Regions from separate parts of the Metabacillus flavus genome, predicted to be linked through region 2. Evidence: riboswitches for the same ligand, from Rfam matches in the RefSeq annotation. Region 2 holds a riboswitch; each other region holds the start of a gene.
What was found. Region 2 has a riboswitch for cyclic di-AMP ahead of J9317_RS06075 (APC family permease). Riboswitches for the same ligand answer to the same signal wherever they lie in the genome.

Region 1 (10,937 bases), 2.1 Mb from region 2:
ATATTGAAGCCGCGATCAAAGCAGGGGCTGCAGCTGTGGCTGGAGAAAAAGTATTGCAGGAAGCTCTTCCTGTTCCTTATATTCAGCTTGAGGACGGCAGAAAGCAAATGGCTCTGCTTGGGATTGCATTCTACGGAATGCCTCAAAAGAAACATAAAATGGTTGGAATCACAGGCACTAACGGGAAAACCACGACTGCTTTTATGATTAAACATATTCTTGAAACAGCCGGATTGAGCTGCTCTCTTTTCGGATCTATTGCCAATTACATAAATGGAAAATGGTACCGCGCCTCCAACACGACTCCTGACAGTCTTCAGCTTCAGGAACTGCTTTATAGAAGTGATGATGAATATGTGGTTATGGAAGTCTCTTCTCACGGTATTAGTCAGCACAGAGTTGAAGGTGTGGAATTTGATTACGCCTTGTTTACAAATCTGGATCAGGATCATCTGGATTACCATCATACAATGGAAGAATACTTTGCAGTGAAATCCAAGCTTTTTCAGCAGCTGTCCCTTTCCGGTAAAGCTTTCATTAACACGGACAGCATATGGGGGGGAAAGCTTGCGGAAAATCTAAGATCGGAAGGAAAAGAGCTATACACTTTCGGGGAAAACATGGGAAATGATTTACGCTTATCAGAATGGAAAACGAGTAAGTTTCCGGCTGCTATTTTGAATGAAACAGAAAACAGAGGACATTTTATTCAGCTCGCCGTACCAGGTCTTCATAATATTTATAATGCGGGACTAGCCTTTTTGACTCTTAAGAAAATGGGAATTGAGGAACGGGTGATATCAGAAGCGCTTATGAAATTTCCAGGTGTGCCCGGCAGAAATGAAGTGTACAAAGAAGACAGTCAGCCTACTCTTATGGTGGATTATGCCCACACCTCGGAGGCTCTTTATCATTGTCTGAAGACCGCTAAAGAGTGCGGGGCGGAAAAGGTGTATCATGTATTTGGGTTCAGAGGCGGAAGGGATGAATCGAAGCGCGGTGAGATGATTAAACTATCTTCAGATTTAAGCGATGGGTATGTTCTTACACAGGATGATTTAAATGGTCTACCAGAGCACGAAATTTTATATGAGCTAGAAAAATTGCAGACCGCATTCGGCAATGAAAAAGGCAGGATCATCTCAGACAGAACCATGGCTATTCAATATATGTTTATGCATGCTTCGCCGGGGGATTGGATTGTTGTAACCGGAAAAGGTGCAGAACCCTATCAGCAGGCATTTGAATTGCCGGCCGCTTCTGATGGGGAAACGATAAGCTATTTGCAAAGAACAGCTGCGGCGCAAGCGAAAAAAGCTGAATAAATAATGAATAGGATTAGTATTTCATTTTTTAGGAGCCTGGGTCAAATGTAACCAGGTTCCTATTTCGTTCACTTAAGTTATTTCCAAATATTTATATGGGATGAAAGGATATACAGGTCATTCAATTTTTTTACATTGTTATAAAAGAATGAAGTTGATATTCTAAGAAAGGATTATAGCAGGATATAGATAAGGAGAATGAGTTAATGAAGCAGATTCTGCATCTAATGATTGCAATTTTTACCCTATCCATTTTTGTGCATCCTGCTAAAGCAGAAGGGAAAGAAGAAAGAGATAAGAAGCTTCTTCTTGCCAGTGATGCTGCATTAATCATGGATGCTAAGACGGGTCAAATCCTATATGAAAAGAACGGACATACGTCCATGTATCCAGCAAGCATTACAAAAATTGCTACAGCTATTTATGCAATTGAGCATGGAGACTTAGATGAAGAGGTCACCGTAAGCAAAAACGCTAGAAATGCAGAAGGAACAAAGGTTTTTCTTGAAGAGGGAGAACGGGTTTCTTTAGAGCGGCTCATTCAGGGTATGCTTATAAATTCAGGAAATGATGCAGCAGTAGCGATTGCGGAGCATTTAAGCGGCAGCGTCAGCGAATTTTCTGAAGATCTAAATCAATACATGCAGACGGAAATAGGTGTTACCCAAACGCATTTCGTTAATCCAAATGGACTCTTTGATCCGCAGCATCAAACAACAGCAGCGGATATGGCTAAAATAACACAATATGCAAAAAAGAATGAAGAATTCTCAAGGATTTTCGGTACAAAAGCCCTGAAATGGGAAGGGAAGTCATGGAATACGACTATTTTTACCCACCACAAAATGCTAAAGCAGCAGCCCTATAACGGTGTAACAGGTGGAAAGAACGGATTTGTTTCCCAAGCAGGCTATACGCTGGTTACTTCAGCAGAAAGAAATGGACTGAGCCTCATCGCAGTTACCCTCAAATCCCGGGACGATCAAGGGACCTATGATGATACCAAGAAGCTGCTTGATTATGGATTCACTCATTTTGAAACAGAAAATATAGCTCCTACGGCATCTCTGAAAAACGAACAGCAAGAACCGCTTCAATTAACACATCCATTGTTTTATACGAAGTATGATGGAGAAAAAGTAACAACTCAAATCAGCAAATCAAATCAGCTAATTGTAAAGGGAGAAGACGGCAGAAATCTGGCAGAAGCCCCTTTGGAATCAGCTGTTCCTGAAGGACAGGGAATAAGTCCATCCATCGAACACGCCCATTCTGGAAAAAATAGTTTTTTCCACGCCCATTTTTTATTGGCGGTTGTAATGGCTTCTCTGTTAGTTATTGGAGTTGGAGGAGTGCTTTATTATCAGACCAGAAGATATTGAAGCTCTTTTTGCCATTAAAGAATTATTTTGATATAAAGGCAGACGATAGTCCTGAATATATTGCCATAATACTAATTCGAGAATACTCATTTCTGAATTGTGAAAATTATGTCGAAAATTGTATTGTAAAAAAGTTAAATATCAGATAAGATATTGAACTATCAGCGTGCACAGAGTAAAAGGCGTAATCTAAACCCTTAGTTCCCAATTTCTTCTTTTTTTGGATTATTCATTACAGTAAAGGGGTTGTTCTATGTGAAGAAAATCAGTTTAGCATGGCAAATATTGATAGGTCTTGGGCTTGGTATCGCGGTAGGGGCTATTTTTTATGGTAACCCGACTGTCGTTAGCTACCTCCAGCCCGTTGGAGATATCTTTTTACGATTAATTAAGATGATTGTTATTCCAATCGTCATTTCCAGTATTATTGTCGGAGTTGCGAGTGTGGGTGATACCAAAAAGCTCGGAAAACTTGGTGGCAAAACCATTATTTACTTTGAAATCATTACAACAATCGCGATTGTCATCGGTTTGCTTTCGGCTAATATTTTTCAGCCGGGTGCAGGAGTTGATAAGGATGGATTGGAAAAAACCGATATTTCAAGCTATGTGGATACGGCTGAAGGTGTAGAAAGCCACGGGATTGCCGATACATTCGTTCATATTGTACCTTCAAACATCTTCCAATCATTTGTAGAAGGGGACATGCTCGCCATTATCTTCTTCTCTGTTATGTTCGGTTTAGGAGTAGCAGCAATTGGTGAACGCGGAAAGCCGGTGCTCGCTTTCTTCCAGGGAACAGCAGACACCATGTTTTATGTAACAAATCAAGTCATGAAGTTCGCACCATTTGGTGTATTTGCTCTAATTGGAATTACTGTTTCAAAGTTCGGACTTGATTCTTTAATACCTCTTGGCAAGCTGATGATTTTAGTATATGCTACCATGATTTTCTTCGTTGTTGTCGTACTTGGGCTTACTGCGAAAATCGTTGGAGTAAACATTTTTCATATTATTAAGCTTCTGAAGGATGAATTGATCCTCGGATTCTCTACATCCAGTTCAGAAACGGTGCTTCCAAGGATTATGGAGAAAATGGAACGGTTTGGCTGTCCGAAAGCCATCACTTCCTTTGTTATCCCGACCGGGTATTCCTTTAATCTGGATGGATCAACACTTTATCAGGCTCTTGCTGCCATTTTCATTGCCCAAATGTACGGCATTGATTTGTCGATTGCAGAGCAGCTGACTCTTATGCTTGTGCTTATGGTTACATCTAAAGGGATTGCGGGTGTGCCTGGGGTTTCTTTCGTTGTTCTGCTTGCAACATTGGGAACTGTCGGAATCCCGGTTGAAGGTCTTGCTTTCATAGCAGGAATCGACCGTCTGCTTGATATGGGCCGTACGGTAGTAAATATCGTAGGAAACTCTTTAGCAGCCGTTGTTATCTCGAAATGGGAAGGCGAATTTAAGCCTGTACCTTTAGAGGAAGCAAGAAAAACAGCGTAAAAAAAGAAGCTGGCATCGTGCCAGCTTCTTTTTTATGGCTTTTTTCAGCTGATAATTGTTAAAGCCTTGTATTGATTTTTAACGGAGTGGAAAGCGAGCGCCTGCTGGCTGCCAAGTTTTATTTTAATGTTTCCGTGTCTGTCTCAAGCTTCCTGCCTTCAGATTTTTTATTTCGATTAAGCAGCGGATATACGATAAACCCGACTAGAAACAACCCTATTCCGAGGAAAAAAGTTTTTAAATCAGATGTGCCTGAGATGATGACATACACGCTGTACAATAGGGCCAAAGAAGCAATGGTTCCTTCTCTTAATCTTGAACCTTTAATTTCGTTAAACGTCTCGCCATTGATGACCAGCTTCAAATAATAAATAGATGAAACAAGGTACGGAATCAAGTAGGCGAGTGTGGCAGAAGTAGTGAGGAACGTATAAGCCTCGCTGATTGTTCCTGAAATAACAGAGAAAATAAACAGCTGGGACATAATGTTTGTAATCGTAAGGGAAACAACAGGACTTCCTTTTTTGTTGTTCTTACCAAATGCAGCAGGAAAAATACCTGATTTAGCTGCCTGATAAGCCACTTCTGAACTCATTAGGATCCATCCAAGAGTAGATCCGAACAAAGAGATTAAGGCAAGCACAGCCATCGCGATTCCGCCGCCGTCTCCAATGAATAGAGATAATACATCCACAAAAGGTTTATCTGACTGCATAAGTTCTTCTCTTGGGATAACCCCCATGGTCAGCAACGTTGTAATCATATAAATAGTCAATGCTACAAACAGTCCGAAGATGGTTGCTTTTTTAACATCTGCCTGTGAACGGGCCCGTCCCGAGAGGATCACGGCGGATTCAATTCCAACAAAAGCCCATAGTGTGGAAACAGCAGCAAGCTGAACTTGTTTGAAAAGTCCCTGCGGTTCTCCTGCAGCAGATTGTACATCGAAATACCATTCACCTGTAGAAGCACCCTGGAATGCAAACAAAGCAGCTCCGATGAAAAGCATGAATCCAATTACTTTTGAAGCCGTTGCGGCAAAATTTAACCGGCCGGCAGCATTTAAATTATTCACCAATATGGTATGAGTGCCCCACAGCAAAATCGTACAAACAGCAAACGTAAGAAGTCTGCCTTTTTCAAAATCCTGTGATCCAATGGTGAAAAGAACGGCAGGATCCTTCATTACAGGAAGAAACGTTGATAAATAACCTGCAAAGCTTGTAATAATGGCAACGTTGCTGATCCAGTTCGCAACCCAATAGCCCCAAACCATACTGAAACCCGCTACTTTCCCGGTTTTTTCAGATTTGAACATCGCCTTAGCGTAGCTTTGCGGTCCGCCCGTCAATTCAGGTTTTCTCATGGAAAGATTTCCAAATACGAAAGCGATCATTAATACCCCAAGACCCGTCACCAGCCAGGCAGAGGCTGCCCCCATCGGGCTTGCCATTTGCGCAAGCGTACTTGGAAGCATAAAGATACCGGATCCGACCATATTTCCGATAACAAATGCGGAGAGAAGCCAGAAGCCCCATTTTTTTTGTTCCATATTATAAATCCTCCCTATTTCTTTCTATTACTTATCTTAAGGAAGACGGATGAGATTATGTACATAAATAAAAACGCATGGAGCAATCCATGCGTTTTGTATACATAGTCGCCTCAACCTATCTCCTGATAGCGCTCCGCGGATGAAGATTGCGGCAGTCCTGTACTTATTTAATACAGGCCCAGCAAATCTGATTGTTGGTTCAGATTGCTTCGGCACCTTTTCCTTTCAGCAGTCATCACTAGCCCCAACGGCTTCTGACTGATTACTCATAATCGGTGCAACCTCTACCTCACCGAGATATAGAGTGAGGATTTTGACGTATTTAATTGCGATTCTTGAGTATAATAAATGATTTTCTTAATACCGTCAACAGGTAAAGAAGAATTCCTTAAAATTCCTTTCATCACGTGGCAGCTCAGATTATTCCCAGAATTCACTTGGAATTCTTGCCGGTATCCCCTATAATTTAGGCAAGAGTGACAAACTGTAACACAAAGGGGTTAAATAGATGGGCAGTTTGGGGTTTGGAGAAATTTTATTGATTTTAGTCGTAGCATTGCTGTTATTTGGACCGAAAAAGCTGCCGGAGCTTGGAAAAGCGGCGGGCAGAACGCTTCGTGAATTTAAAAATGCTACACGCGGAATGATGGAAGAAGACGACGATAAGGCAGCGGCTAAAAAGACAGAAGAACAGGCACGCCCATAATGAACTTACAGCTTGCTTAGGCAGGCTGTTTTTATTTTGTCTTCGTTCCAATAAGGGAGAGGGGGAACCAAAACAAGTGCAAGGGCACTTGGGGTGAATCCATTTAATAGAAGGAAGGACATTTCTCTTCGTCCGAATCCGACAGCTAAGAGATCCTTTAAATTGGAATGTTAAGCAGGAAAGATCGTTTAATTTGACTGTAAAAGCCGTGAGATCTCTTCTCGCGGCTTTTTATGCGTGCTTTATATGTTTAGCAACAGCTTGTTTTGGGAAAAACTAGTGAGCTATAGTTTTTTGAATAGTTTAACAACAGGAGGTAGTCTATGAAATTAGCCACAAAAATCATTATCGGTTTGATTGCAGGGGAATTGTCGGAATTATCTTGAATATTACTTCCCCTGACCTATTTAAGCAGCTCGATACCTTTCTATTTACTCCTTTAGGTAAGATTTTTCTTAATTTAATCAATATGCTCGTAGTTCCCATTGTCTTTTTTTCTATAACATTAGGGGTTGCAGGGCTGGGAGATCCAAAAAAACTAGGAAGAATTGGAGGGAAAACAATCGTCTATTTTCTATCGACTACTGCGATTGCCATTATCATTGGCCTTGTCCTTGCTTTAGTTATTCAGCCTGGAAATGCAGGAGAGTTTGACACGAAAAATACGGAATATAAAGCAGAGGAAGCACCTTCTGTTTCTGATACGCTATTAAACATCTTCCCCAAAAATCCAATTGAAGCAATGGCAAGCGGTGATATGCTGCAAATCATTGCCTTCTCTGTTTTCATCGGCTTTGGTATTGCGATGCTTGGGGAAAAAACGGCTGCAGTAAAAAAGATTCTTGAACAGGGAAATGATTTAATGATGTATCTGGTTGGGATTGTCATGAAATTTGCCCCATACGGTACGTTCGGATTGATTGCGACAGCAGTAGGGAGTCAGGGTTTTGATGCCATTAAGGCAATGGGGCTTTATTTTATCGTTGTTGTACTGGCCCTTGTCATTCATGCCTTCCTGACTTATGGTTCAAGCATCATGTTATTGGCGAAAAAGAGCCCGATTTGGTTCTTTAAAGGCTTTGCTCCAGCGATGACAGTTGGGTTCAGCACATCCAGCAGTAACGCAACGCTGCCGGTATCCATGGAAACGGCGCAAAAAAATCTGGGTGTTCCTAAACAAATCAGCGGCTTTGTTCAGCCTCTCGGTGCCACTATTAATATGGATGGTACGGCGATTATGCAGGGGGTTGCCACTGTATTTATTGCACAGGTATATGGACAGGATCTAACGATTACACAGCTCTTAACCGTCGTTCTTACAGCAGTGCTTGCAAGTATCGGTACAGCTGGAGTCCCTGGAGTCGGACTGATTATGCTTGCACTGGTACTAAATTCGGTTAATCTTCCTGTAGAAGGGATTGCCCTTATTCTTGGAATTGACCGTCTATTGGATATGGCCCGTACTACAGTTAACATCACTGGAGATGCAGCATGTGCGGTAATTGTAGCCGAATCAGAGAAGAAAAACGGAAGTATGCCTCCCGACAAAAAAATAGCGGAGAGCATGTAATAGTAAGGGAAAAGACCTGCAGCGATTTTGCTGCAGGTCTTTTCATGCTTCACCAATAAATATTAGGTTGAATACTTGTCTGCTTAGGGCGTATAGTAGAATATAGAATTTTTGAGAAGCAAAGGAGCGGCAAATGAAAGAATTCATTTTTGGAATTTTAGAAATGTTAGCGGATTTAGGGTATGCAGGAATCGCCATTGGACTGATGATTGAAATTATACCGAGTGAAATTGTCCTCGGATACGGGGGCTATCTGATTTCCCTTGGAAGAATAGAAATGTTTGGAGCGGTTGTTGCCGGTGTTATCGGCGGTACGTTTGCTCAGCTTTTCCTTTATTGGCTTGGGTATTTTGGAGGGCGGCCTATTCTTGAAAAGTACGGTAAATATCTTCTCATAAAAAGGAAGCACCTTGATATGTCAGAAGAATGGTTCGAAAAATATGGAACAGGCGTTATTTTTTCAGCAAGATTTATTCCGGTTGTAAGACATGCTATTTCCATTCCGGCGGGGATCGCTAAAATGCCTGTATGGAAGTTTACTCTTTATACAGTAGCTGCCATTATCCCATGGACGATTCTCTTTCTGTTTTTAGGCATACAGCTAGGAAGCAATTGGATGCATATCAAGGAATATGCCCAGCCATTTGTTATTCCGATTGTTATCATTTTCATCTTGATTATAGCCGTGTATCTCTTTGCTAAAAGTTCAAGAAAAAGCAAAACCATTTAAACTCTGCAAATTTCGCAGAGTTTTTTTACATTTAGCTCTGTTTATCTTGGCTGCTGATTTTCTGCAGGCGTTTGCTTATCCTTGCGCCTCCATGCCGCTTTACACCATCGGGACCTCATCTGTCCCGCTGCTCCCGCCGGAGTCTCACGCCTTCCGCACCGATCATCAGGTGCTAATATTCTATAAAAAGAATAGAACAGTTTTGTTTTGTATACTTTTTTACCCTTTACTATCCCATCAATCAAAGGTAAGATACTTTCGTACCATTCAAACGATAGGTTTCACTTATGTTTAGCTCTGTATCTATTGGAGCGTGGAAGCCGTAACTGTATGGCGGTGAAAGCTCCTCCTTTATGGCCAATCCGACAGCTAACCTCGTAAGTGTTTGGAGAGGCAGATGCATGGCGGATTTAGTCGCAGCAGATAAAATAAATCAACAATCCCTAAACGATTTGAATATTCGAGCCGGGTTTTCCTGCAATATGGTTAGGATATAGAGAAATGAAGTTCCCCTGCATAAGAACAAGCAGGAAAAGGAGATATCCTGCTTGTTATTTGAAAAAATGAACATATAGCCCGTTTTGAGGAGGAAGGAATGCAGCGGATGAAGATGCCGAAAGTCATTAAACTGAAACCATCTCAATTGCTTGTTTTAACATTTGCTATAGGTATTGCGGCAGGCACCTGCCTGCTAAAGCTCCCATTGTCCACTACCCAAGGAATTTCATGGGTAGATGCTTTGTTTGTGACAACATCTGCTATGACCGTAACAGGTCTTTCTTCCGTGGATCCAAGCACAGCATTTACAATGTTTGGACAAACAGTAATCGCTTTCCTGATTCAGCTTGGCGGACTTGGAATTATGTCATTTGCCGTGCTGATCTACATGATGCTTGGAAGAAAAGTCGGTATTCAAGATCGAATGGTGATGCAGCAGGCATTAAATCAGACAAATATCGGCGGTGTCATCCGCCTGGTGAAGTACATGTTCATATTTGCTTTTGCCATTGAGTTTGTCGCAATGATTTTCTTATCGATTGTGTGGGTCCCTGAATTAGGCTGGAGAAAAGGTGTTTTTTATGGGTTTTTCCACGCGATTTCCGCGTTTAATAATGCAGGATTTGGTCTTTTCTCTAATAATCTAATTAATTATGTCGGGAATCCCATTATCAATATCGTCATTAGTGCTCTTTTCATTGTAGGTGGAATAGGCTTTACCGTATTGGTGGATATGTGGCAGAATAAGCGGTTTAAGAAATTCAGCCTTCATACAAAAATTATGCTGATAGCCACGCTTGTTATAAATCTGATGTCGATGCTGCTTCTTTTTGTTCTTGAATACGGAAATCCGGGTACACTGGGAGGGCTCTCACTTGCAGATAAGCTGTGGGCATCCTGGTTTCAGGCAGTTTCACCAAGAACTGCCGGATTCAATACACTTGATATAGGAGCTATGCATGAAGCATCCATCTTTTTCATCATGATTCTGATGTTTATTGGAGCAGGAAGTGCCTCAACAGGAGGCGGAATTAAACTGACCACGGCCATCGTTATTTTTTTGGCTACCCTGACTTTTTTAAAGGGGAGAAAGGAAATTACCGTTGGCAAGCGTGCACTTGATGGGGGTTACATTGTAAGAGCATTATCCATTACCATCATATCTATTCTTTTTATCGTCGCTGCGATCTTCCTCATGACGATTACAGAAAATGAATCCTTCCTGGAGATTGCGTTTGAAGTAGTCTCAGCATTTGGTACCGTCGGGCTCTCGATGGGAGTAACAGCCAACTTTACGGATTTCGGAAAAATTGTTCTCGTCTTTATCATGTTTCTTGGGAAAGTTGGACCGCTAACCCTTATTTATTCTCTCGCCACACCTTCCGGAAAAGAGCTAGTGAGATACCCGAAAGAGGATATCCTGACTGGATGATGAGATTGTGCACGCTGCAAATGGAATAAACAAAGCCCGCTTCTATTGATGAGCGGGCTTTTAATATGCTTATAGCTGAGATAAAATCATCGAGCATAAAACACCTAAAGAAGTGATCATTCCTACAATTGGACCGCCTTCCTCATATGCTTCCGGCATCATGGTGGAAGCGACCATTGCAATGATGCCTCCAGCAGCAAAGGCTCCAATTGAAGCCGTGAAAACAGGTG
Region 2 (10,937 bases):
ACTTCTTGCCTTTGAAGAAGATTTTAAACGCTTTTTAAATGGCGAGCATGACCGCAGCCACTACATATGGCTTGCTCTCGAAGATACGTTCAGCCGTTTTGATATGGATGAAGAAGCATTCTGGGACATGATCAAAGGGCAGCGGATGGATTTAACGAAGACACGATATGAAACACTTGAGGAAGTATTTCAGTATTCCTATCATGTAGCAAGTACAGTCGGTCTCATGATTTTACCGATTATTGCCCCAAGAAAAAAGAGCACGCTTCGTAACGGTGCAATCGCTCTTGGAATAGCAATGCAGCTGACCAATATTCTAAGGGACATCGGAGAAGACCTCGATCGCGACCGCATTTATCTCCCGAAGGAAGTAATGGATCAGTTCGGCTATACGAAAGCTGAATTGGAGTCCGGTGTCATTAATGAATCCTTCATATCTGTATGGGAGTATCTTGCGTTTGAAGCGGAAGCCTATTATGAGGAAGCAATGGACACAATTGATGAGTATCCGCTTCATTCCAGAACACCGGTTAAAGCAGCGGCTTTCTTCTACAGAGCTATTTTGAACAAGGTGCGCAGCAATAACTACAGGGTGTTTGGAGAGCGCAACTACGTTACACAGGATGAGAAAATCTCCATATTGTCACAAATGTAAAGGAAGCGTACAGGAGACGCTTCCTTTTCTGTGCTAAAATCAAACGGATTATATTGGCTGCAGGAGGTATCTTTCATGACCCACTATCACATTACGAGCTGGCTGATTGCTGTGCTTCTCTTTTTTGCTGTCTATTATTTACATAAGCATGGCAAGGTTAAACTTGCGTCCATCCTGCATGTATTTCTAAGAATCACATACTTCTTTGTACTTGCAACCGGATTTTTTCTGGTGTCGCAAATCAGTATTTCTTTCGGTCATCTGGTGAAAACGGCAATTGGCGCCCTGACTGTCGGCTTCATGGAAATCATTCTTGTTCACCAGAAAAAAGGAGAGACGTATAAACCGCTTTGGGTAATCTGTATGTTTCTGCTAGGGGCAGCTTTGCTGCTTGGATTTTATTTGCCGCTTGGAATTCATTTGTAGCCTCTTCCAATGCTATGGGATTAAAACCTAATAAAAACAAAGGAATAATCAATCTAACGACAGAATATGAAAATTTAAGAAGAATAAAGGGGGCTGCATATATGATCCGCAATAAATCCAGCTGCTGATTTTGACCCTATTCGCGCGGTCCGCCTTAATCCTCCTTGTAATAAGGAAAAAAAGAGGAGGGCGGAGCGATGAAAAATACCGGAAAACTGCTTGCTGTTTCGATTTGCGAGGGACTGGTTTTTGCCTATGTAATTGAGCGGCTTTTTGCCGAGTCACGGGGATTGTCCGTTCTGGAAATGCAAAACCTGATTATATTTTACGCGGTAATCAGTGCATTGCTGGAAATACCGTGCGGAGCTTTAGCGGATATTTGGAAAAAGAAGTATGTGCTCGCAGCCGGTCTTTTTATCTGCTATTTTGAGTTTGTGGCTTCTATTTTTGCATATGATCTATTCGGGTTCAGCTTAGCTTACTTAGCAGCTGCAATTGGCGGTTCTCTAAAGTCAGGGGTCATGGAGTCTATTCTTTACATGTCATTGAAGGAACATGGCAGGGAAGAGGAGTATGTGAAGTGGAACGGCCGCTATCAATTTGCGGGAAACACCGTTCTTGGTTTTTCGGGAATAGCTGGAGGCTACTTAGCTTATTATACATCGTATGAAATAACATACTGGCTATCCCTAATCAGCTTTCCGCTTTGTATATATTATGCACTCACTTTGGATGAACCCAAAAATGAGCGGACAGATGAAAAACCGATTCGTCAAGATATTTGGATTCACCTGAAAGCTGGAATTTCCTATACGTTTAAAAGCAGGCGTCTGCTGGTGATTTTGCTTGTCAGCGGTATTTCCGGCACGGTGCTGCACAGTGAGCTCTATGAAATGAGCATGCTTGTTTATCCGGAGATCGGTATTTCGGTTATTTATTTCGGGTACATCAGTTTTGCGATTACCGGCTCAAGTGCAACGGCTAATCTATTGGCTGAAACCTATCAAAAAAATGGATTTGGATTGAAACCAGTTTTTGCTGCTGCGGCTCTTGCTATATTTCTTTTTGGATTTGTAGAGCATTGGAGTGCTGTCGTGTTAGTCATAGCTGCAATTTCGATATTGGAATTGGCAAGCCCAATTCTATCCGGAATGGTTCAGAGCCGAGCAGCTGATGAGTTCAGGGTGACTATTACATCCATAGATGCATTTGTCTGCAATATGCTGAGCATAGCAATCGGCCTGGGGTTTGGCTATGCTGCGGAGTTCTATGGTATTGGGATTGCTTTTCAGTTTTTATCTGTCACTTTGCTTATGCTGCTCATTTTTAAGGTTGAACCCTAGAACAGCTGATTTTCGCTGCATGGTGCGTGCTTTAAGCCTTTCGCAAAAGCCTGAGTTTAAGGCTTTGACTTTCACGCTCTGCTGCGTATTTTACTGTTGATTGCAGCTAGCAGGCGTTCTCTTATACTTGGGCGGGCTGATTGAGCCTCCTCGCCGCTTTGCGCATGCCGGGTCTCACTGTCCCGCTACTCCAATCAACAGGTGTTAAAAATCCACACCAGGCTTTAACAGAGCCAAAATCAAAAAAATAACCCAAGTGCACTTATACCTCGAGTGTTCTTGGGTTATGTATGTAAGCTCATTTCTAATTAGAGAGTAAATCTGTACCGTATGAATTATCAATGGCACAAAGCCATTCAGCATTTGAATTTTTCTTAAAAACATAGGTTGCCTTTCGCTCCATGGAAAATTCCGAGTCCTCTTTATCGGCATCAAGCAGGGTTTGGGAGAGGACTAACGCCGTGTCTCCAGCTTCCAGAATAATCATTTCCCCCTGTGCGGGCACGATACTATTGTTGAAATATTTGGAAATCTCAATAAAGGCTTTTTTAATCTCGTTTTTTCCCCGTGCAATTCTACCGGGCTTCACTACAAGAATGGCATCCTCCGTATAATAATTCATCAAAGTATCAAAGTCTTCCTCTTTTATAGCAGTATCACATTTTTTGATGATTTCTTTTAATTCATGTTCCATTTTATCGTCTCCTCATTTCCTCTTTGCAATCTCTTCAGCAACGTTCATTCCGCTGATGGTTACCATCGGCGAACCGCCTCCTGGATGGGTGCTGCCTCCTGCAAAGGAAAGGTTCTGAATATCAGCCGGGAAGTTGCCCGGCCTCATAAAGGCATCCCACTTTTTATTAGCGGAAATGCCGTATAAAGCACCGCGGTAGGCACCGAACTGATCCTGAATATCGATAGGTGTGAAGAGCTGTTCCTCTTTAATTTTTCCAGATAGAGATATGCCGGCCTCCTCTAATTTTTTATAAATAAGAGCTTTATAGGCTTGCGGCGAAATCTTCAGCCTGCCATCTTCGGTAAGAGGCGGTGCATTTACAAGGATAAATAGATTGCTTCCATCTGGAGCTTGAGATGGGTCCGTCATGGAAGAATTGCTTATATAGATGGTTGGATCCTCACTGTAGTCCTGATTTTTGAAAATCTCTTCAAATTCTTTACGGTAGTTTTTTGAAAAAAAGACACTATGATGTGCGAGCGTTTCGATTTTTCCTTCTATTCCAGCAAGGATCACAAATGCTGAGATGGAGGGAGCATATCCATTTCGTTTTTTATCAGGAAAATGAGGACGTTCAGTTTCGGCTACAAGCTCTGGAAAAGCCTTTAGCAGATCAGCATTTAATATAACCTCATCAGCTGTCAGCTCCTGGCCGTTTTCAAGCAGCACCGTATTAATGCGTTTGTTCGAAATCTGCAGCTCCTGAACCTTTGTATTCATCATAAACTGTACGCCCATTTCCTGGGCAATTTCATAAAAGGCTTCTGCAATTTTTGTATTTCCGCCTTTAACATAAAATACTCCTTGCACAAGCTCCAGATAAGCAATCATCGCAAACGTTGCGGGAGATTGATAGGGCGATGAACCGATATAGGTCGCATACCTGTTAAATGCCTGTATCACCTGTTCATTGCCGAAGTATCTTCTGAAAAAATGGTCCATCGTCTCAAGTGGACGGACCCGCACGAACGCATAGCTGAGGCTTGGTGAGGTGTAATCCAGCACACTTTTAAACATTCTGGGGAAAAAGTGCTTTTCTGATAAGTGGTACAATCTTGAAATCTCCGCAATGAACCGATCGTAATTCCTGTAACCCTTTGGATCCAGATTAAGAAGCTGCTGCTTCATGGCCGTTCTATCACTGCTTAGGAAAAAGGCGGTCCCATCCGAAAAGTAATTTATGGTGTGTTTTTGCAGCTTCACCATGTCCAAGTAATCTTGCATTTTTTTGCCGGCCTTATGAAAAACCTCTTCAAAAACCTGAGGCATTGTAATTGTATTCGGTCCAAAATCAAAGTGGAACGATCCAAGTTTCACCGGCATCATTTTTCCGCCCGGATGACTGTTTTTTTCAGCCACGGTGACGTCCCAGCCTTTACTGGCAAGGGTGATTGCTGCAGAAAGACCGCCAAGGCCCGCTCCGATCACTACGGCTTTTTTCATCGCTTTCCTTCTCCTTTAAAGAACGTTTAGAAAATCGTTTGTATCACGCGAAATGACCTTTCTTTTCAGCTCGTCAAGCCCAGCGGTAAACAGATCTTCAAGAATTCTTGTTTTTTCTTTCCGGCTGCCGCCCAAATCTAAATAGGAAATCGGCTCGCCGATGGCAATATAAAGCTCCTGTTTCTTTTCGGATCCAAATGAATAGTAAAGGGCAATCGGCAGAATCGGTGTTTCCGGACTGATCTCAGCCATGGCTATGATACCTGATAGGAATTCTAAAGGCCGCTGTTCTAGATGTCTTTCGTCTCCCTGCGGGAAAATGGCGACACTCTTGCCCTCTTTAAGGAGCGATCCTCCATATTTAATTGATTGAATAATATCTCTCGGGTTTTCCCGGTTCACAGAAAACGCTCCTAGCCGGCGGAAGTAGGGGAAATCCTTAAGGCCCTTCTCATGCATCATTATATTGAAATCCTGTCTAAGCACCGTCCTGTTTATATAATGAAGGACAAGGCCATCCCACCAGGTGCTGTGATTTGCACACCACAGTGCTTTCAAGGGCAGGTTTTCTTCAGTATGTATATAGATTCCTTTAAAATGATGTTTGAACAGCCTTTTGGTATATTGGGAAAATCCAAAATCAAACCACTTGCTTTTGCTGGCTTCGATCATGTGAACCCCTCTTTACTGAGAAAATATAGCATGCCAGTACAAGTACTGCAGGAATCATGGAGAAGCCGACAGCAAGCCAGAGGGAATGAAGCGCCGCCAGCAGTACGAACATAAACAGCACTAAAAAGTACACAGCCGTAATCCGGTTTTGCCATAGCGGAACGTGTGTGTATCGCTCTTTTTCCGCCAGCCCAATAATCAAATGGAGAACAAACGCCGTAATGAACCATCCTGAAAAATTTGAAAACGGGATGTTGTAATAAAAACTTTCCGCTGTCCAAACCCAGTATTCCTTTACTTCAGCTGCGACGGGGTCGATGATTAAGTCAATCATTACTGCCAGCAGCCCGCCGATTGCACTGAAAACGATTATGGGAGCATGGGGGAAAAAGGCTTTTAAAATAGCATGTGAACCGCCAATCACCATGAGCCATGCAAAGCCGATCGCAATGGGAACACCCAGAATTTGAGGACCGAAATCCTTTGTATAATAGTAGTCGCCGAAAAGGATTCCGTATTCCACACCCAGATGCTCAGCGAAAATAGAAAGAAGGATGACCGTCAATGATAAGCCAATCCCCATTTTCGGGCCGTATGTATGATAGAAATATACTCCTCCAAGAATTCCGGCCACTATGAGAAAAACAACGTTGGCCCATTCCAGCCAAACTGGCAGAATGTCAAACCCAAGCAAAATAACACCGCAGCCGTACCAAATAAGAAAAAAAACATAAAGCCAATGATCCGCCTTCAAATTCTTCACCTCTTTATCGTCATTATAGGCAAAGGGAGGCAGACTGCACAAGAAAAGAGTGGTTGCATGGCTGATTTTGAAACTTTTACCATCCGAAGTCGACTAATTTGATAATGTAACGCTTTTTCCATACCCCTGTTGCTGCTATGGAAGGGATTCGACTACTAAATAAGGGAGAGAATTCATGAAGCTAAAAAAAATCATGGCATTTTTCATGCTCGCAGCATTGGCACTTTCCGCTTGTTCAAAAGAGGAAGCTCAAACATCAGGTTATGCTGATGGCGAGCTGCCTTCTCAAATCGGAGCTCCAGGCAAGGAAGATGAATATTTTGTATGGCCGTTAAACATTCACAAGCAAACAGAATATAGTCCCCATACGGGAAAGTATTTCAAGAGAAGGGGAGGCTTCCACTTTGATACCTCAGGGTACTATATGTCTGCGAAATCCCCTGTACATGCTGTGATAAAAGTGGCTTCTGCTGAGAAAACCATCCGCTATCAGCTGACAGAAAGAGACCGCCATTACAAAAAACTGAAACTGGTTGCGGAAAAGACGGCAAAAATGGAAAACTTCTCTGCGGTTTTGCCTGATAAAGAAAATGCTCTGTATTTGATTAGCATTGAAATTCTGGATGAAGCCGGACAGGTAGAGGATACAGCCGTTGAGCTCATTTACGTTCCAACAGCTGAAATTAACGCAAAGGTATATCTAAATAAAAACAAGATATCAAAATCGGACAGTCTTCAACTAACGCTGGAAAATTACGGTCCTCAGGAATTATTAACCGGAGAATCGTATCATTTCGAAAAATGGACGGCAGGTAAATGGAAACAGTTAAATCTGGATATGGCATTTAAGAGTATAGGAATTACCGTACTTCCTGGAAAATCCCAAACATTAAAGCTTGATACATCGAGATTACATTCCGGAAAATACAGAGTTGTAAAGGACGTTCATAATGAATTAAGAATGAAGACTGATCTGGCAGCAGAATTTGAAATAAAATAATATGGTATTAGTAAAGAGAGCATCTCCTCCTGATGCTCTTTTTTATTGATCAGCCAGTGCGCCCTCTGAAGGAATCTCATTTTCCTCAATTGATTGAACTCCGTATAGATCCGAGATCTCCTTTTCTACAGCGTCTAAGAATTCATCAGTTAATAACGGTTTCTTTTCTTTTAACATGGTCTTTCCTCCAATCTTTTTATGATTTATTGTTTCCGATTCGGAACGATTTTATCTCTATTTAGCCATTCGAAAATAAAGCGAAAATTTTTATTTACATTTCCTATTGAGGGGAGTATGATAATCAACGGTTTCATGTTTCTAAATCGCTTAAATCGTGTGATACGGGGGACCCGTTAGAAATGGATTTTTACATAATGAATCCTTGGGGTGAATCCTTAACAGGTAGGGCTACTCAATGGCCCGAATCCGGCAGCTAACCTCGTCAGCGTTATATGAGAAGGAAGGTGGAGCTTGTGAGACAGGAATTTACATGTCTGCAAGTCTGTTAAACATGACTTGCAGGCATTTTTATTGTTAGGATTTTAATTTTTACGGGTAAAAAAGGGCAACTTAAGTTTACTACTATATGGCGGTGAAAAATTTGATTCATTCATTAAAAAGGCTTCTAATCGGGCGGCCATTAAAGTCAGGTGAGCTCGGTGAACAGAAGCTTAACAAAAAGAAGGCGCTGGCCATCCTCTCCTCTGATGCACTGTCCTCGGTTGCATATGGTCCGGAGCAGATCTTAATTGTCCTGGTGACAATTAGCGCGGCAGCTTTCTGGTATTCGATTCCGATTGCATTGGGCGTATTGGTGCTGCTGACAGCTCTTATATTATCCTATCGTCAAATTATATTCGCGTATCCTCACGGAGGAGGAGCATACGTTGTTTCGAAAAACAACCTTGGTGTCAATCCGGGGTTGATTGCCGGCGGTTCCTTGCTGGTTGATTATATATTAACGGTTGCGGTAAGTGTCTCTGCAGGTACGGATGCCATTACATCTGCGTTTCCAGCTTTGCATCCCTACAATGTTGAGATTGCCATTGTCTTTGTGATCCTTTTGACTATTTTAAACTTAAGGGGAGTAACGGAGTCTGCTTCTGTTTTGGCTTATCCTGTTTATTTGTTCGTTTTTGCCTTATTCATTTTGATTGGCGCTGGAATATACAATATATTAACAGGTCATGTATCACCTGATCTCCATACACCGGTCGGTACTCCTGTTGCAGGGATCAGTTTATTCATTTTATTAAGAGCATTCGCATCAGGAAGTTCAGCCCTGACAGGGGTTGAAGCAATTTCCAATGCGATTCCCAATTTTAAGAATCCGGCGCCTAATAATGCGGCTAAAACTCTCATAGCTATGGGAACCCTGCTCGCTATTCTGTTTACTGGAATTGTGTATCTGGCCTACTACTATGGAATTATTCCAAATGCAGAGGTAACGGTCGTATCTCAAATTGCGGAAGAAACCTTCGGCCGGAACTTCATGTATTACTTTATTCAGGGGACAACTGCCCTGATCTTAATTTTAGCGGCGAATACGGGCTACACCGCTTTCCCGCTTCTTGCAGTGAATCTTGCGAAGGATAAGTTTATCCCTAGAATGTTTACGGTTCGCGGTGACCGGTTAGGGTATTCAAATGGAATTATCATTCTGTCCATTTTGTCTATTATCCTTATTATCGCATTTAAAGGGCAGACAGAGCACCTGATTCCGCTTTATGCAGTTGGAGTATTTATTCCATTTACTCTTTCCCAAACAGGAATGATGGTAAAATGGCTGCGTGAAAAACCGGCAGGCTGGATGCCTAAATTTATTATCAATACAACGGGGGCAGTGATCTGCTTCATTGTAACCATCATATTCTTTTTAACAAAATTCGGGCAGGTTTGGTCCATCTTGGTCTTCCTGCCAATCATTATTGTGCTGTTTCACCAGATCAGGAAGCATTATGACGCAGTCGGAGATCAGCTTAGAATTACGACATGCGAGCCGGCAATTCCGATTGAAGGAAACGTCATCATCGTACCTGTTGCGGGTATTACACACGTCGTCGAAAATTCATTAAACTATGCTAAATCTCTCTCACCTGATCAAATCATTGCTGTTTATATTTCATTTGAACGCGAGGATGAGAGGAAGTTTGAAGAAAAATGGAAAAAATGGCAGCCGGATGTTCGGATTGTTACCCTGCAATCCCATTACCGCAGCATCATTAATCCATTAACGAAATTCGTCGATACGGTGGAGAAAAAAGCGAGGGAATCCAACTACAAGGTTACAGTGGTCATCCCGCAATTTATCCCGAAAAAAGGCTGGCACAATATTCTTCACAATCAATCCAGCTTATTGATTCGTGCATTCCTCCTTTATAGAAGGAACGTAATTATTACAACCGTACCTTATCATTTGAAAAAATAAAGAGGAAAGGGCCGATTAGGAACAATGATCGGCTCTTTGCTTTTTAAGAGGAGAGGCTTCAATGCTGGCAACTGTTCAGGGGCATTACAATATAGGCGATATTATTTTTCAGCTTGCTGCCTTTTTAATCCTTATCGTTTTCGCTGCAGCTGTCATTGTGTTTGCAGTAAAGGGTGTTAAAGGAATGAAAAGCAGAAATGTTAGACTTCAGAGGATAGAAGAGAAGGTAGATGAATTGGCACCAGAGAGCAATGAACCAGTGGGATTTTGGTAAAGCCGGGTTTCAATTAGTATTGGCGCTGGCTGATTGGAACTGCAGCTTGCTCACGCAGGAGTCGCGCAGATTCCGCTCCAATCAGCCTAACCATAATTGTTCAAAGTACCTATATAAAAAATACCCCCCTGGAATCTATCATTGCCTCAGGGGGGAGGGGGTCAATCTAGATGCACTTATTCTCAGCAAGTCTGCTAGACAGCCAATATCTATTTGTTAGGCAGAAATCCGTGCCTTCCTGCTAACCCTGCAAACAAGACGCATTAGGGATGTATGTGCAGCAGGGAAAAGGGTGAAGAAGATATCCAATGTTTTTCTAAGGGGCAAGGGGCAAATAATCGGCTTATTCTTGTGTATACCTCTTAAAGCAATTTTTGCAAATTTTTCAGGGGACATCATTTTTTGTTTTTTGAACTGCTCCATGATGATGGATTTATCCAGATTAACAGCTTCTGCTTTGCTGAGAATTGGGGTGTCCACAAAGGCGGGGCAGAGGGTGGTCACCTTCACTCCGAAGGCTGCAGCTTCATAATGCAGCGAAGTCGTTAATCCTACAACGGTATGCTTGGTTGCCGAATAAACAGCTGAAACAGGGGATGGACCGAGTCCTGCAGCGGAAGCTGTGTTTGCGATATGGCCGAATCCCTGTTTTTTCATTATGGCATACGCAATCTGTGTTCCGTGTATCACTCCCCATACATTCACGTTCATTGTTTTCTTCCAGTGGTCAAGGTTCATATCCGAGAACTCCCCATACAGGGCAATTCCTGCATTATTAAATAAGTAGTCAAGTTTTCCATATTCCGTACATACTCCATTAATAATTTGCTCCATGCTGCTGAAATCGGTTACGTCGCAATAAACAAATGCCGAATGGGGTATTGATGCTTGAGCGGCCATTCCCTCCTCTTCATTAATATCTGCAATAATGACAGCAGCTCCTTGCCTGGATAATTCCATGCATAGTGCTTTTCCAATTCCCGAGGCTCCGCCGGTTACAATTGCGACCTTTTTGTCTTCCATCCCATCATCCCCTGACTGAAAGAGTTATAATGCTGCCTTCTTATTTTCCGTTTCGATAAGTTGTGCATATTCACTGGCAGCGATTTGGGCACCTAGGCTGTTCAAATGTACGCCATCCAGCGTTAAATGGAGACCTCTTTTTTTGGATAGTTCATCAATTCTTGAAGGTTTTCT
Region 3 (10,937 bases), 230 kb from region 2:
CTGAAGGGGTAAACGATGTTGCCGCAAGCTTTGACCCGACCGCCCATGCAGAAATACAGGCCATCCGGCAAGCATCGCAATCGCTTAAAACATCCGATCTATCCGGATGTACCGTTTATGCAAGCGGCCAGCCCTGTCCGATGTGTTTGAGCGCCATGTATTTCAGCAAAATCAAAGAGGTGTATTTTGCCTACTCGAACGAGGAAGCTGAACCTTTTGGCTTTTCAACGGCTCCAATTTATACACAGCTCGCCCTTCCGATTGGACAGCAGTCGCTGCCAATCTGGAAGGCTGAAGCTGATTATGCGGAAAATCCTTATGAGCTCTTCCATAAGCTTAAAGAACGATGATGATAGAGGGAATGCGACTTCCCTCTCTATTTTCATGCATTCGGAAGAATTCATTACATCTATCCTCAATTTAGTGGTAAACTTTCTTTTATTGTCATGATACAAGGGAGATTTTAACATGCGAAAAAAAATAATGGGCGCTTTGCTGCTCGTAACCGTTCTTGCCGCCATGGAAGGAACCATTGTCAGCACCGCGATCCCTCGTATAACAAGTGATTTATCCGGCATTGAACTTGTGAGCTGGGTGTATGCGGTTTATATGCTGGCAACAGCTGTTTCCGCTCCAATATACGGCAAGCTTGCAGATTTATTCGGCCGAAAAAAAATTATGGTTTATGGAATTATTCTTTTCTTAATTGGGGCTGCACTTTGCGGTATCGCGTTAACAATGGAGCAATTAATTATTTACCGTGCCATTCAGGGTCTAGGTGCCGGAGTGGTCATGCCGGTAACCATGACTATCATAGGAGATTTATATACAGAAACGAAAGACCGTGCAAAAGCACAGGGATGGATCAGTGCCGTATGGGGAGTCGCCGGCGTTCTTGGCCCGCTGCTTGGGGGATTTATCGTTGATACCCTTTCATGGAGGTACATTTTCTTCCTGAACCTGCCATTCGGACTAGTCGCTTTAATGATGCTTGTAAAATATTATAAAGAGGATGTTTCGAAGGAAAAGCAGCGCATCGATTATTTGGGAGCGGCAGCGTTCTCCATCGGAACAATCTCCCTTTTATATGCCCTGCTCTCCGGGAGCCAGTCACAGGACTGGAGCAACCCGCTTATCATCGGATTGTTTGCAGCTGCTTTTGCCGTCTATGGCTGTTTTGTATGGATTGAAAAAAGAGCAGCAGAACCAATTATTCCTTTGAACCTTTTTTCCAACAAACGTGTGCTGATTGTGAATCTGCTGACTTTGCTTACCGGTGCTGTTATTATCAGCATTACCATTTACTTGCCGATCTGGAGTCAGGGAGTACTGGGGAAAAGCGCTACAGCGGCTGGATTTATCCTCATGCCAATGCCTGTATGCTGGACATTCGGATCAATCATTGCAGGAAATCTCGTTGGCCGGCTGAAAGCTCAGGCAATTATTACGATGGGAACGGCCTTTCTAAGCGGCGGCGCACTCCTTTTATTTTCGTTATCCGCTCAATCACCTGAATCTCTAATCTATGTATCGATTGGACTGCTTGGACTGGGCATGGGGCTCATGACTCCGATTTTTATGCTGATCATTCAGGGGTCCGTTACTTCTAACAAAAGAGGATCTGCCGTTGCGCTGAACACATTTATCAGCACCTTCAGCCAGACACTCGGGTCAGCTGTATTTGGAACAGTTTTTAATATAGTGACTCTTTCCCAAGCCGGAAAAGGAAATCTTAATTTAAACGCTTCCTTTGATCACGGAAACGTTCAGGCCGGCGAACTTGCCGGCCTGCAGGGAATTCTTGCTTCAGGGGTTCATATTATATATGGAGGAACGTTGCTTCTTGCCATTCTAAGCTTTGGACTTTCCTGGTTTTTGGTTAAAGCTCGGGGAAATGAAGTACAGGGGAATATTTAAAGCGGTGCCTTTTGGGCATCGCTTTTTTTTGAAGTGATGTTCATGGAGCGGCGATGCTGCAAACCTCGATGAAGGATGCAGTTTTAACCCTCCCGCCGAAGCGGCATTGTACAGCATCGAAACGCACCGCCGGACTTAATGATTTCTGATAGATCCGTCTCAATGACTTCATAACCAAGCTTTCTTAGCTGGTCATTTGTATGCTTATTGTGAGGAAGAGCGATGATTTTTTTATTACCGAGGGAAAATACATTCACTCCGAGCCTGAACTGGTCTTCATCTTTTACCTCTATAATGGAAAAGCGGGATGACAGCAAATCGATTTCTTCCTGTCTCAACGCTTCCGGAAAAAGTAGTGCTTCTTTTTCTGAAATTATGTTAAAAATACAGTCTAAATGCAGATATTCCTTTTTAATAGGGATTGGAATAATTTCATAATCAGGCAGATGATTCTCAAGCATGGCAATACTGTCTTCAGATGTTCTCTCACTAATGCCTGCATAGACAGTATTACCGTTAATTAAAACATCCCCACCCTCAATGCCGGCGCCTTTTAAGTCCACATATTTAATTCCCTCTTTATCAAGCCATTCTTTCAGGATTCGTTCCTCTCCCTGCCTGATGTCCATCTCCATATTCGCTATAAACAGTGTATTTCCAAGTGTAAACCCAATATCCCTTGTAAATACCTGCTCAGGAAATTGCTCGTCCGGCTCAAGAAGATGTGTTTCAATTCCATTTTCCTTGAGTAAACGAAGGAATTCTCTATGCTGCTTTACAGCTTTTCCGGCATCAAGCTCTTCATCCTGAAATTCCTTTTGTGTTTCATTGATAATGTCTTCGATTTTCATGTACTGTGGCGGACATAAAAGAACGCTTTTAAGAGGCGCATATTCGCTTGAACAGCTTACCTGTATTTTTGAATGGGACATATGGAAATCCTCCTCATGCATCACTTCATGAGAAGTAGTGTTTCCATAATCGCTTAATTCAATCGCGCACATTCAGCTCTTTCATGAATGATTGATCTCCAATCAGCAAAACATAAGAAAAATTAAAAGGACCGGTGATTGCATGTATAATCGAATAGAAAATCTAAGAAACAGGCTTCCTGAGAACCACAAAAATATTGCAGTACTGACAAGCCACATTTTTGAGGCATTTGATTCATTAATTGAAGAGCACCGAAGATATGCAGGGGTTCGTGCTACGGCTAAAATACAGCCAAACCCTTATGAGGAAAAAACGTTTTTCGAAACGATTAATCAAGTAAAACAGATTATTTTGACTGAACTGGAAAAAACCGCGGAAGACATCGGCCATAAAGGAGATAAATACTGGAAAAAAAATTATCCTGATGGAGTGGAATGACAGGGGACTGGCTCCCCTCGTCATGAACATATGATTACTTAATTGAAACCTTATATAGAAAAGAGCCTTCCGCAGTAAACATTTCAGTTTTTACATGAATTTCCGGATTCGAAGCTAAGTGGAAAGCAAGTACGTATGCCACTTTATGATCAGGTGTAACGTATGTCTCATAAAGCTTTCCATACATTTCGTTGGCGATAGAATCTGACCACATCTCCGCTTCCCATAGCGTTTCAAAAATGCGATTGTCCTGCTTCCACTTTTTCTCCATAAAGGCCTCCCTGAGTTAAAATTCCTTATATAGACATTTTATCTTTAGATAGGACCTTTTGAGAAGAAGTAATTTTGCCGTGCTGATGATTATACCGGTCAATCCAGTCCGCCATTGGACGGAGAATGCTGTTGACGGCTACAACAATGATTGTGCCTGCAGTGGCTAATATCAAAAACCCTGCACCCGCAAGCGTACCGATAGCGGCTGAACACCAGAGAGTTGCTGCCGTATCCAATCCTCTAACAGTTAACCCTTCGCGAAAAATAACCCCAGCCCCCAAAAACCCAATACCGCTGACGATTTGAGCAGCAATCCTCATACTGGACTCACCGCCTGAGGCAAAGTCGAGCATAACAAATAGACATGCGCCTACGGCTACCAGAACATTTGTCCGAAGACCTGCAATGCATTTATGCCATTGTCTTTCAATTCCGATGACAATCCCCAGAAAAACAGCCGTCAGCAGTCTGACTAAAATTTCGTATTCCATAATTCTATTTTCCCTTCATCCAATATTATCTCTCTATTTTGTTAAAAAGCTGATCCGCACAGTATTCTATGATTTCTCTGCGCCTAATCATCCCAATAAAAATCCCCTGATCATCTACAACAGGGACAAAATTTTGCTCCATTGCCCTGGAAATAATTTGTTCCATTTTGGCGTGAATTGGGACCGGTTCATTCTTCCGGTGCATCTCCACATCCGTTAACCGGATTTTATTTGTACTGTCAAAGCTTAAATTAGGTGTATTTTTGAGCTTCCATAATAAATCACCCTCTGTCAGTGTTGCTATATACTTCCCCTCATCATCCAGCAGCGGAAGGGCTGAATAACGATGATACTCCATCTTCTCCAAAGCCTGTCTCATTGTAGCGTGAATGGGCAAATGGATAACTTCTTTCTTCGGTATTAAGAAAAACGCTATATTCATTCAATCGATAGCTCCTTTATTTAATCTATAATCTCTTTTAGCATTTTCTCACGCACTGACTTTTTCATTCCATAAGAAAAAGACCACTGGCACTTCACGGGCTATTGCTGAAAAAATGACAGCAAAAAAAGCCCCCAAAATAAGGCGGTCTTGTGACCTCCTTCGCTTTAGCCGACGAAGTTAGCTGACGGGCAGGATGGCGAAAGAGTCCTTTCATCCCTTCTGCTAAAGCAGAATTAGCCCCAAAAAATTGGTTCCTCCGTTCCCGTGTCCACGGGATTAAGCCAGTAAATTTTCATGTCTATCGTACTCCCTGCATAGCACTTTGTAAATGTGAGTTTCCGACTATATATTCGTATTTTTTCCATGTTATCAGACTTTCTCTTCCCATTACTTGTGCTTGCTTGGCGATACGTAAAATTGCTTGTGAAAAGATAACTTGGAATGGGGCATTACTAATATAAAGTACGCTAGAGGCGTGTAGTTTTTCACTAAAAAGAAAACGAATTCATTTTTATTTAAATAATCTCTTCCCTATTGCCTGTAAAACAGTATAATAGGAAAGGGCAAAAAAGGAGCAAGGATAAAAATGAGTTTTTGCTGTAATTTTGTACACTCTAGGGAATGTTTGGGTAAAGATAAAGGTAACCCTTTTTCTCACCACTCCGCCCCTCGTCATCATTCGCTTACTACATAAGGAGGTTGCTGCTATGAGTATCATCATTTCGCTTGTCGGTATCGTCGTGGTTCTGCTGCTGGCCTATTTGGTTAGTAACAATAAGAAGCAGATTAAGTTCAAACCAATTATCATCATGCTTGTTCTTCAAGTCGTCTTAACATTTATTTTCCTTAATACCGGAATTGGCCTATTTATTATCGAGGGAATTTCAGCATTATTTACGAAGCTCCTTGAATATGCTGCCAGCGGAATTAATTTCGTTTTCGGCGGAATTGCCAACCCTAAGGAAATGCCATTTTTCCTTAATGTTCTCCTTCCGATCGTCTTTATTTCAGCTTTAATCGGGATTGCTCAGCACATTAGACTTTTGCCTATCATCATTAAGTATCTAGGACTGGTTTTAAGTAAAATAAATGGCTTAGGAAAACTTGAATCCTACAATGCGGTTGCATCTGCTATTTTTGGACAGTCTGAAGTATTCATTTCCGTAAAAAAACAATTAGGCCACTTGCCTGACCACCGTTTATATACACTTTGTACATCAGCTATGTCCACTGTTTCCGCCTCGATTCTCGGCGCGTACATGACGATGATTGATCCAAAATACGTCATTGTGGCTCTTGTGCTGAATTTATTGGGCGGATTCATCATCGTCAACATCATCAACCCATACGATGTTGTAGACAGTGAAGACTTTATTGAAGTGCAAGAAGGGGAAAAACAGACCTTCTTCGAAATGCTGGGCGAGTACATCATGGACGGCTTTAAAGTAGCGATCATCGTCGGAGCGATGCTGATTGGTTTCGTTGCTTTAATTGCAGCCATCAATGATCTATTCAGCATCATTTTCGGCATCTCTTTTCAAACGATGCTTGGGTATGTGTTTGCACCATTCGCTTTCATCATCGGTGTACCGGCTGCAGAAATTGTACAAGCCGGAACGATTATGGCAACAAAGCTCGTTTCAAACGAATTCGTCGCGATGCTTGATCTTTCAAAAATGACCGAGCTCTCTGACCGGACAACCGGGATCATTTCCGTATTCCTCGTATCCTTTGCCAACTTCTCCTCCATTGGGATCATTACCGGAGCGGTAAAAGGATTGCATGAACAAAAAGGAAACGTAGTAGCCCGCTTTGGACTTAAGCTCCTTTATGGAGCAACATTAGTTAGCTTCTTATCTGCAGCAATTGTTGGATTGCTGATTTAAAAAAACGATGCGGCATAATCGGCCGCATCGTTTTTATTTGTTTTCTGCCCGCACTTGATGAAGAGAAAGCAGCCAGACTTCACTTTTGCTTACTATTAAAGGATAATTGCTGACTTATATCCTCATAAAAGTTCTGCAAGAAGCTCAAATCTCCGTGGAGCATACTTACTTCTTAAAACCTGTATAAACATGGATCGCATCCCGCAGAAATTCCGCTAGTCCGGCATGATTTTCATCGTAATAGGCTTTAAACCGCTCATCCTCTGCATACATATCTCCAAGGCCCGCATGTGCTTCACTGCTGTATTCAGCCCAGTAATACATGAGCCACTGCTTATGCAGGTCTGCCGTTTTTTGAGCAGCTGCACTTGAAGGATCACCCGTTTTAAAGGCTTCTTCCAATGAGGCTTTGACTTCTTGCTCTAGCTTCGTTACTTCCTCGTATTGCTCCTTCGTCATGTTCTGGAACTTTTCATTGGAGCGTTTAACCGTCTCTTCTCCATATTTTTGGCGGATTTCTTTCCCATATTTTTCTTCGTTCTCATCAATCATTCTTTGCTTGAAGCCTTCAAATTTTTCCTGATCAGACATCGTTATTCTCCCTTCGCCCGCTGAGATCGTCTTCTCCACATTGGAAATGAGCAAATCCAGCTGCTTTCGTTTTTCCAGGAGCTTTTCACGATGTTCAATAAGGGCTTTCGCTCCGTTAAAATGAAGGTCAGACAAAATCTCCTGAACCTGCTCAAGACTGACTCCAAGCTCCCGGTAGAAGAGGATTTGCTGCAGCCGATCCACCTCTGCCATGCCATAAATCCGATACCCCGATGAGTTCATTCTTGCCGGCTTAAGAATGCCAATCTCATCATAATACCTGAGCGTCCTAGCCGTGATCCCTGCCATTCTCGCAAGCTTTTGCACCGTATATTCCATCGGTGTTCACCTCCTGATAGATTCAGCTTACACCTTTACGCAGCGTGAAGGTCAATCAGTATTTTGAAAAAAACGGTAGAAATCCAGCCCGAAATTCTCCATAATAAAAAAAGACCTCATCCGATTGGCGGAACCCTTGCCTCACATGCCCCAAACCATATCATTGACCCTAAACCAACAGAAGAAAAGGAGAAACAATATGCTAATTAACGTGTCTGATTTAAATTTTTTAGCCATCCTGGCTGGAGGCATCCTGTATATGATATACGGAGGCATATATTATTCTATTTTACTCAAAGATAAAGGCAATTTTGCGCAAAATGAAAGTAAAGGCCCCCTTAAATATATCTTTTCTGTCATCGTCGCTTTCATTAGCTCGTTTCTAACAGCTATTCTGATTCAATCCATGGGTGCTGAAAACTGGCTTACCGGAGCTGGAATCGGCTTGATTATCGGTGTTCTCATCTCCATTGTGTATGTGAAAAATTCACTATTCGGATTAATGAGCAGAAAAGCTATGCTGATAGCAATCGGAGATCATTTGGTTATTTTTACGTTGCTTGGTGTTTTACACGGTTTATTAAACTAAAAAGTCTTCCTGGTCCGGAAGACTTTTTCTTTTTTTTCCAAATCGTCTAGTATAATGAGATTGTTACCATTATTTTGAAGGAGTGATACTATGAAACGCTTAGTCATGACTACGGCAGCTGCCGGTCTTATCTTCATCCTGCAAGGCTGCTCCAGCAATGCTCATGCAGAAAACTATAAACAGTCATCCATTGAAAGCACCTTCCCCATACCAGCCGATGCAAAAGAGGTAAAGAAAAAAGAGGACTCTGCAGTATATAGCCTGAAAGGATTGAAAGAAGAAGAAGGCTTGCCGAAAGAGTACCTTGCAAAATTAGAAGAAGATGGCTGGAAAGAATCAAAGTCTGAACAAATGGGTGCTATGCAAATATTTATTAAAGACGGGAAAGCCATAAAAGTTATTTCTCTAACCGATAGATTCACAATAGAAAAATAAGAACTTTGGATGAAGGGGGTTAAACAGAAAAAACGCCCGGGGAAACCCAAACGTGTTTTGCATTATTTTGCCGATGGCTCACCTGCAAATTCTTTTACTATTTCTTCATGCCCAACATCGTGGACTGTGCTCACTTCTGCATCCTTCAAATCAGTAACGGCATACCAATATCTTTTTTAACATTCTGACTGGAGAATTTTTTGCAGGAACTCCGCCTGATTTTTATGTTCCCCATTTGTGCTGCAGCTGTCTTTTCATGAACTCTTAATTTCTCCCACCGCCATATAATCTTTCCTGGATTTCCCCTGTATCCCCTGCTGATCAAGCAAATCCGTTATTCGTTTTATACCACAACAAACTCCCTTTTGTTTTTAATATTATGGCTATTTTAAAGCATGGTGTTGATTTTTTGACACCTGTTTGTTGATTGGAGCAGAAAGCGAACGCCTGCAGCGGAAATCAACAGCTAAGTTTAACAGCGCTAATATTATAAATACCAAAGCAGTCCAGAAATCCCCAGAAAAATCACTCCGGCTAATCCGGAAAACATGGCAATTCTAGACCGGAAAACACGGTGCTCCTTCGTCTCTGAAAAGAAATTTGCTCTCTGCTGCTGACCACCTGTCCAAGAACCAATCGAGATTCCTGAAATGATTATGCCGATGATGCCTGCTATTAAAAAAAACTGAATCATGAAAACCACTCCTTTCTTTCTTATCTTTCATACGTATCAACAAGGAAAAGTTTGCAATTTATTTGAGTTTGTTACATTCCCTTCGAAACTCGTCCTCCAATAATGTTTTCTTTTTAGGGAATCCTAAAGGAAATTCAAACGAAAGAGGTACTATATGAAATTCTCCCTATCCGTCCTTCTTCTCGCTACATTAATCAATCCCCTGAGTGCCAAAGCTGTCGAGATGCCATGCAGTATGATTTTGACACCACCCAATCAGAACTTATTCAATGCCAAAGGTGCCGCGCTTCTATATAAAGTGAAGCTTACACCTAGTTTTCCAAGAACCAGCATCAGTCTTCACGCCCTTCACTTACCAGCTCCACGGGACCTGGGGAATTTCGACAGCTATGAAGGGTTCGCCTTTATTCCAGGTGAAATCAGCTGGCGCTTCAGTCTGTATCCTTCTTCGTCTGCTGTAGATCCTGTTTGGGCCGGGAAAATTGATTCCATCACAGCGGGGCTTGAAAAAAGCAAGATTCAGGTTCGTCCTTCAAATACCAAATCAGGACAGCTTGGTCCAAGCATCCTTTCCGGGAGCATCCAATCATGCCACTAGGTTAACCCTTGCTCTCCTCTTTCTCCAGCAGTTTTAATATTTTGTCCGATTCAATTAAAGCATCTGTACAATTGTTTCTTAATTGCTGAAGAAACAAGCTTGGGTTTTGAGGAGAAATTTTTACACTTCCAAGCATCGCTGATTTGTAATAGAGGTCGATGGCATAACGGGCAGACAGGAGACGATAGCCTGTGTAAATATCACGTGTCGGAATTGCACGCGTGATGTCTTCATAAGGGATCCAGCTTCTTACCGGCCCTCCCTGCACAACCAGGAATTTGTCTTGAAAGGTATATCGAATCGATGTGATGGTCCAGAAAATAAAAACGGCTATAATGAGAAAAATGGCTGTCTCAACGATATACACGATACGGTCTGCTGTTTTATCAAAATAAAGAGGCAAAAAAAGAACAGCTCCAACAAAAATGATTGTACACACCAATATTTTCACAAAAAATGAGTCCACCTTTGAACGAAAAACCAAACGTTTCTCCTCCCCATCTCTACTCTACTTGCTTTAAAATATTCTCGATGCTGATCATACGCTGATTTAAGTCTTGAATCCTTCTCATTTGCTGCTCATTAGAAGCTAAATTTTCTTTTTCTAAATGAAGGCGTTCCTGTGCGCGCACTTCAAACCGCCGGAAGGCGCGAATGATGAAGATCAAGCCACAAACAGTGATGATTAAAGGCAGGAACGTAATCAGCAATGCAAAGCCTGAAAAAAGAAAATCTCGGGAATTAACCATTTCAATCCCCCTTATCCTTATTTTTTAGTGTGACTGTTCCTGCTGCGTCTGCAATCATCCTGTCATTTAGCTCAATGCCAAATGGAAGGACTTCGAAATATTTCATTACCTTTCCATCCTCGCCCCGCTCTTCCTCACCTTTAATCAATGCAGCCTCCTCCAGTTTTTTTAAATGCAGGTAAAGCAGCGGCCTGCTGATCCCTAAAGCTCTGGCAAGCTGGCTCACATACTGTCTTTCACCGCTGAGGGTCTCAATAATTTTGAGTCGGTAAGGATTAGACAAGGCTTCTAGCACTAAAAGAAGTTCATTTCCATTTTTTACATTTTTCATGTGTCATAATTTTATTGTAGGTATATGGAAATTTATACCTTTTTTGTAAATTTACATGATTGTTATTTTGGAAACCACTAAAAGAAACCCTTGTAAACCAAGGATATATCCATTATTTGTCTAGCAATCTAAATTAAACAACTTCTTCTATATCCTGATAAAAAATAGGCCATTTAACACATGATGAAAGTTTTGAAGAACCCTATAATAATCTCGATTGAAAGAATT

Region 1: linked by a shared signal. The riboswitch ahead of J9317_RS17060 (dicarboxylate/amino acid:cation symporter) and the one ahead of J9317_RS06075 (APC family permease) in region 2 are both predicted to bind cyclic di-AMP.
Region 3: linked by a shared signal. The riboswitch ahead of J9317_RS04985 (CBS domain-containing protein) and the one ahead of J9317_RS06075 (APC family permease) in region 2 are both predicted to bind cyclic di-AMP.

Annotation. Positions count from the first base shown of each region.
Region 1 covers NZ_JAGVRK010000001.1:3,302,329-3,313,265, reverse strand. Annotated here, with positions in the region: gene J9317_RS17085 (UDP-N-acetylmuramoyl-L-alanyl-D-glutamate--2,6-diaminopimelate ligase) at 1-1,325, shown strand, start outside; gene J9317_RS17080 (D-alanyl-D-alanine carboxypeptidase family protein) at 1,532-2,707, shown strand; gene J9317_RS17075 (cation:dicarboxylate symporter family transporter) at 2,963-4,216, shown strand; gene J9317_RS17070 (amino acid permease) at 4,335-5,768, opposite strand; lysine riboswitch at 5,890-6,066, opposite strand; gene tatA (twin-arginine translocase TatA/TatE family subunit) at 6,280-6,477, shown strand; cyclic di-AMP (ydaO/yuaA leader) riboswitch at 6,506-6,647, shown strand; partial or broken gene J9317_RS17060 (dicarboxylate/amino acid:cation symporter) at 6,801-8,047, shown strand; gene uptA (undecaprenyl phosphate transporter UptA) at 8,181-8,777, shown strand; gene J9317_RS17050 (TrkH family potassium uptake protein) at 9,373-10,707, shown strand; gene J9317_RS17045 (ZIP family metal transporter) at 10,777-10,937, opposite strand, start outside.
Region 2 covers NZ_JAGVRK010000001.1:1,161,429-1,172,365, forward strand. Annotated here, with positions in the region: gene J9317_RS06030 (phytoene/squalene synthase family protein) at 1-655, shown strand, start outside; gene J9317_RS06035 (DUF1516 family protein) at 731-1,081, shown strand; gene J9317_RS06040 (MFS transporter) at 1,279-2,424, shown strand; gene J9317_RS06045 (YybH family protein) at 2,729-3,118, opposite strand; gene J9317_RS06050 (phytoene desaturase family protein) at 3,131-4,603, opposite strand; gene J9317_RS06055 (lysophospholipid acyltransferase family protein) at 4,619-5,275, opposite strand; gene J9317_RS06060 (carotenoid biosynthesis protein) at 5,244-6,029, opposite strand; gene J9317_RS06065 (immunoglobulin-like domain-containing protein) at 6,214-7,038, shown strand; gene J9317_RS06070 (hypothetical protein) at 7,081-7,215, opposite strand; cyclic di-AMP (ydaO/yuaA leader) riboswitch at 7,353-7,502, shown strand; gene J9317_RS06075 (APC family permease) at 7,640-9,466, shown strand; gene J9317_RS06080 (hypothetical protein) at 9,528-9,740, shown strand; gene J9317_RS06085 (SDR family NAD(P)-dependent oxidoreductase) at 9,957-10,763, opposite strand; gene J9317_RS06090 (SGNH/GDSL hydrolase family protein) at 10,788-10,937, opposite strand, start outside.
Region 3 covers NZ_JAGVRK010000001.1:936,232-947,168, reverse strand. Annotated here, with positions in the region: gene J9317_RS05015 (nucleoside deaminase) at 1-350, shown strand, start outside; gene J9317_RS05010 (MDR family MFS transporter) at 469-1,917, shown strand; gene J9317_RS05005 (dimethylarginine dimethylaminohydrolase family protein) at 2,001-2,849, opposite strand; gene J9317_RS05000 (hypothetical protein) at 2,992-3,288, shown strand; gene J9317_RS04995 (hypothetical protein) at 3,323-3,559, opposite strand; gene J9317_RS04990 (MgtC/SapB family protein) at 3,585-4,052, opposite strand; gene J9317_RS04985 (CBS domain-containing protein) at 4,078-4,494, opposite strand; cyclic di-AMP (ydaO/yuaA leader) riboswitch at 4,649-4,790, opposite strand; gene J9317_RS04980 (NupC/NupG family nucleoside CNT transporter) at 5,205-6,383, shown strand; gene J9317_RS04975 (MerR family transcriptional regulator) at 6,549-7,313, opposite strand; gene J9317_RS04970 (DUF1761 domain-containing protein) at 7,513-7,902, shown strand; gene J9317_RS04965 (hypothetical protein) at 7,993-8,337, shown strand; gene J9317_RS04960 (DUF5316 family protein) at 8,825-9,031, opposite strand; gene J9317_RS04955 (YoqH family protein) at 9,186-9,629, shown strand; gene J9317_RS04950 (PH domain-containing protein) at 9,631-10,113, opposite strand; gene J9317_RS04945 (hypothetical protein) at 10,133-10,378, opposite strand; gene J9317_RS04940 (ArsR/SmtB family transcription factor) at 10,380-10,709, opposite strand.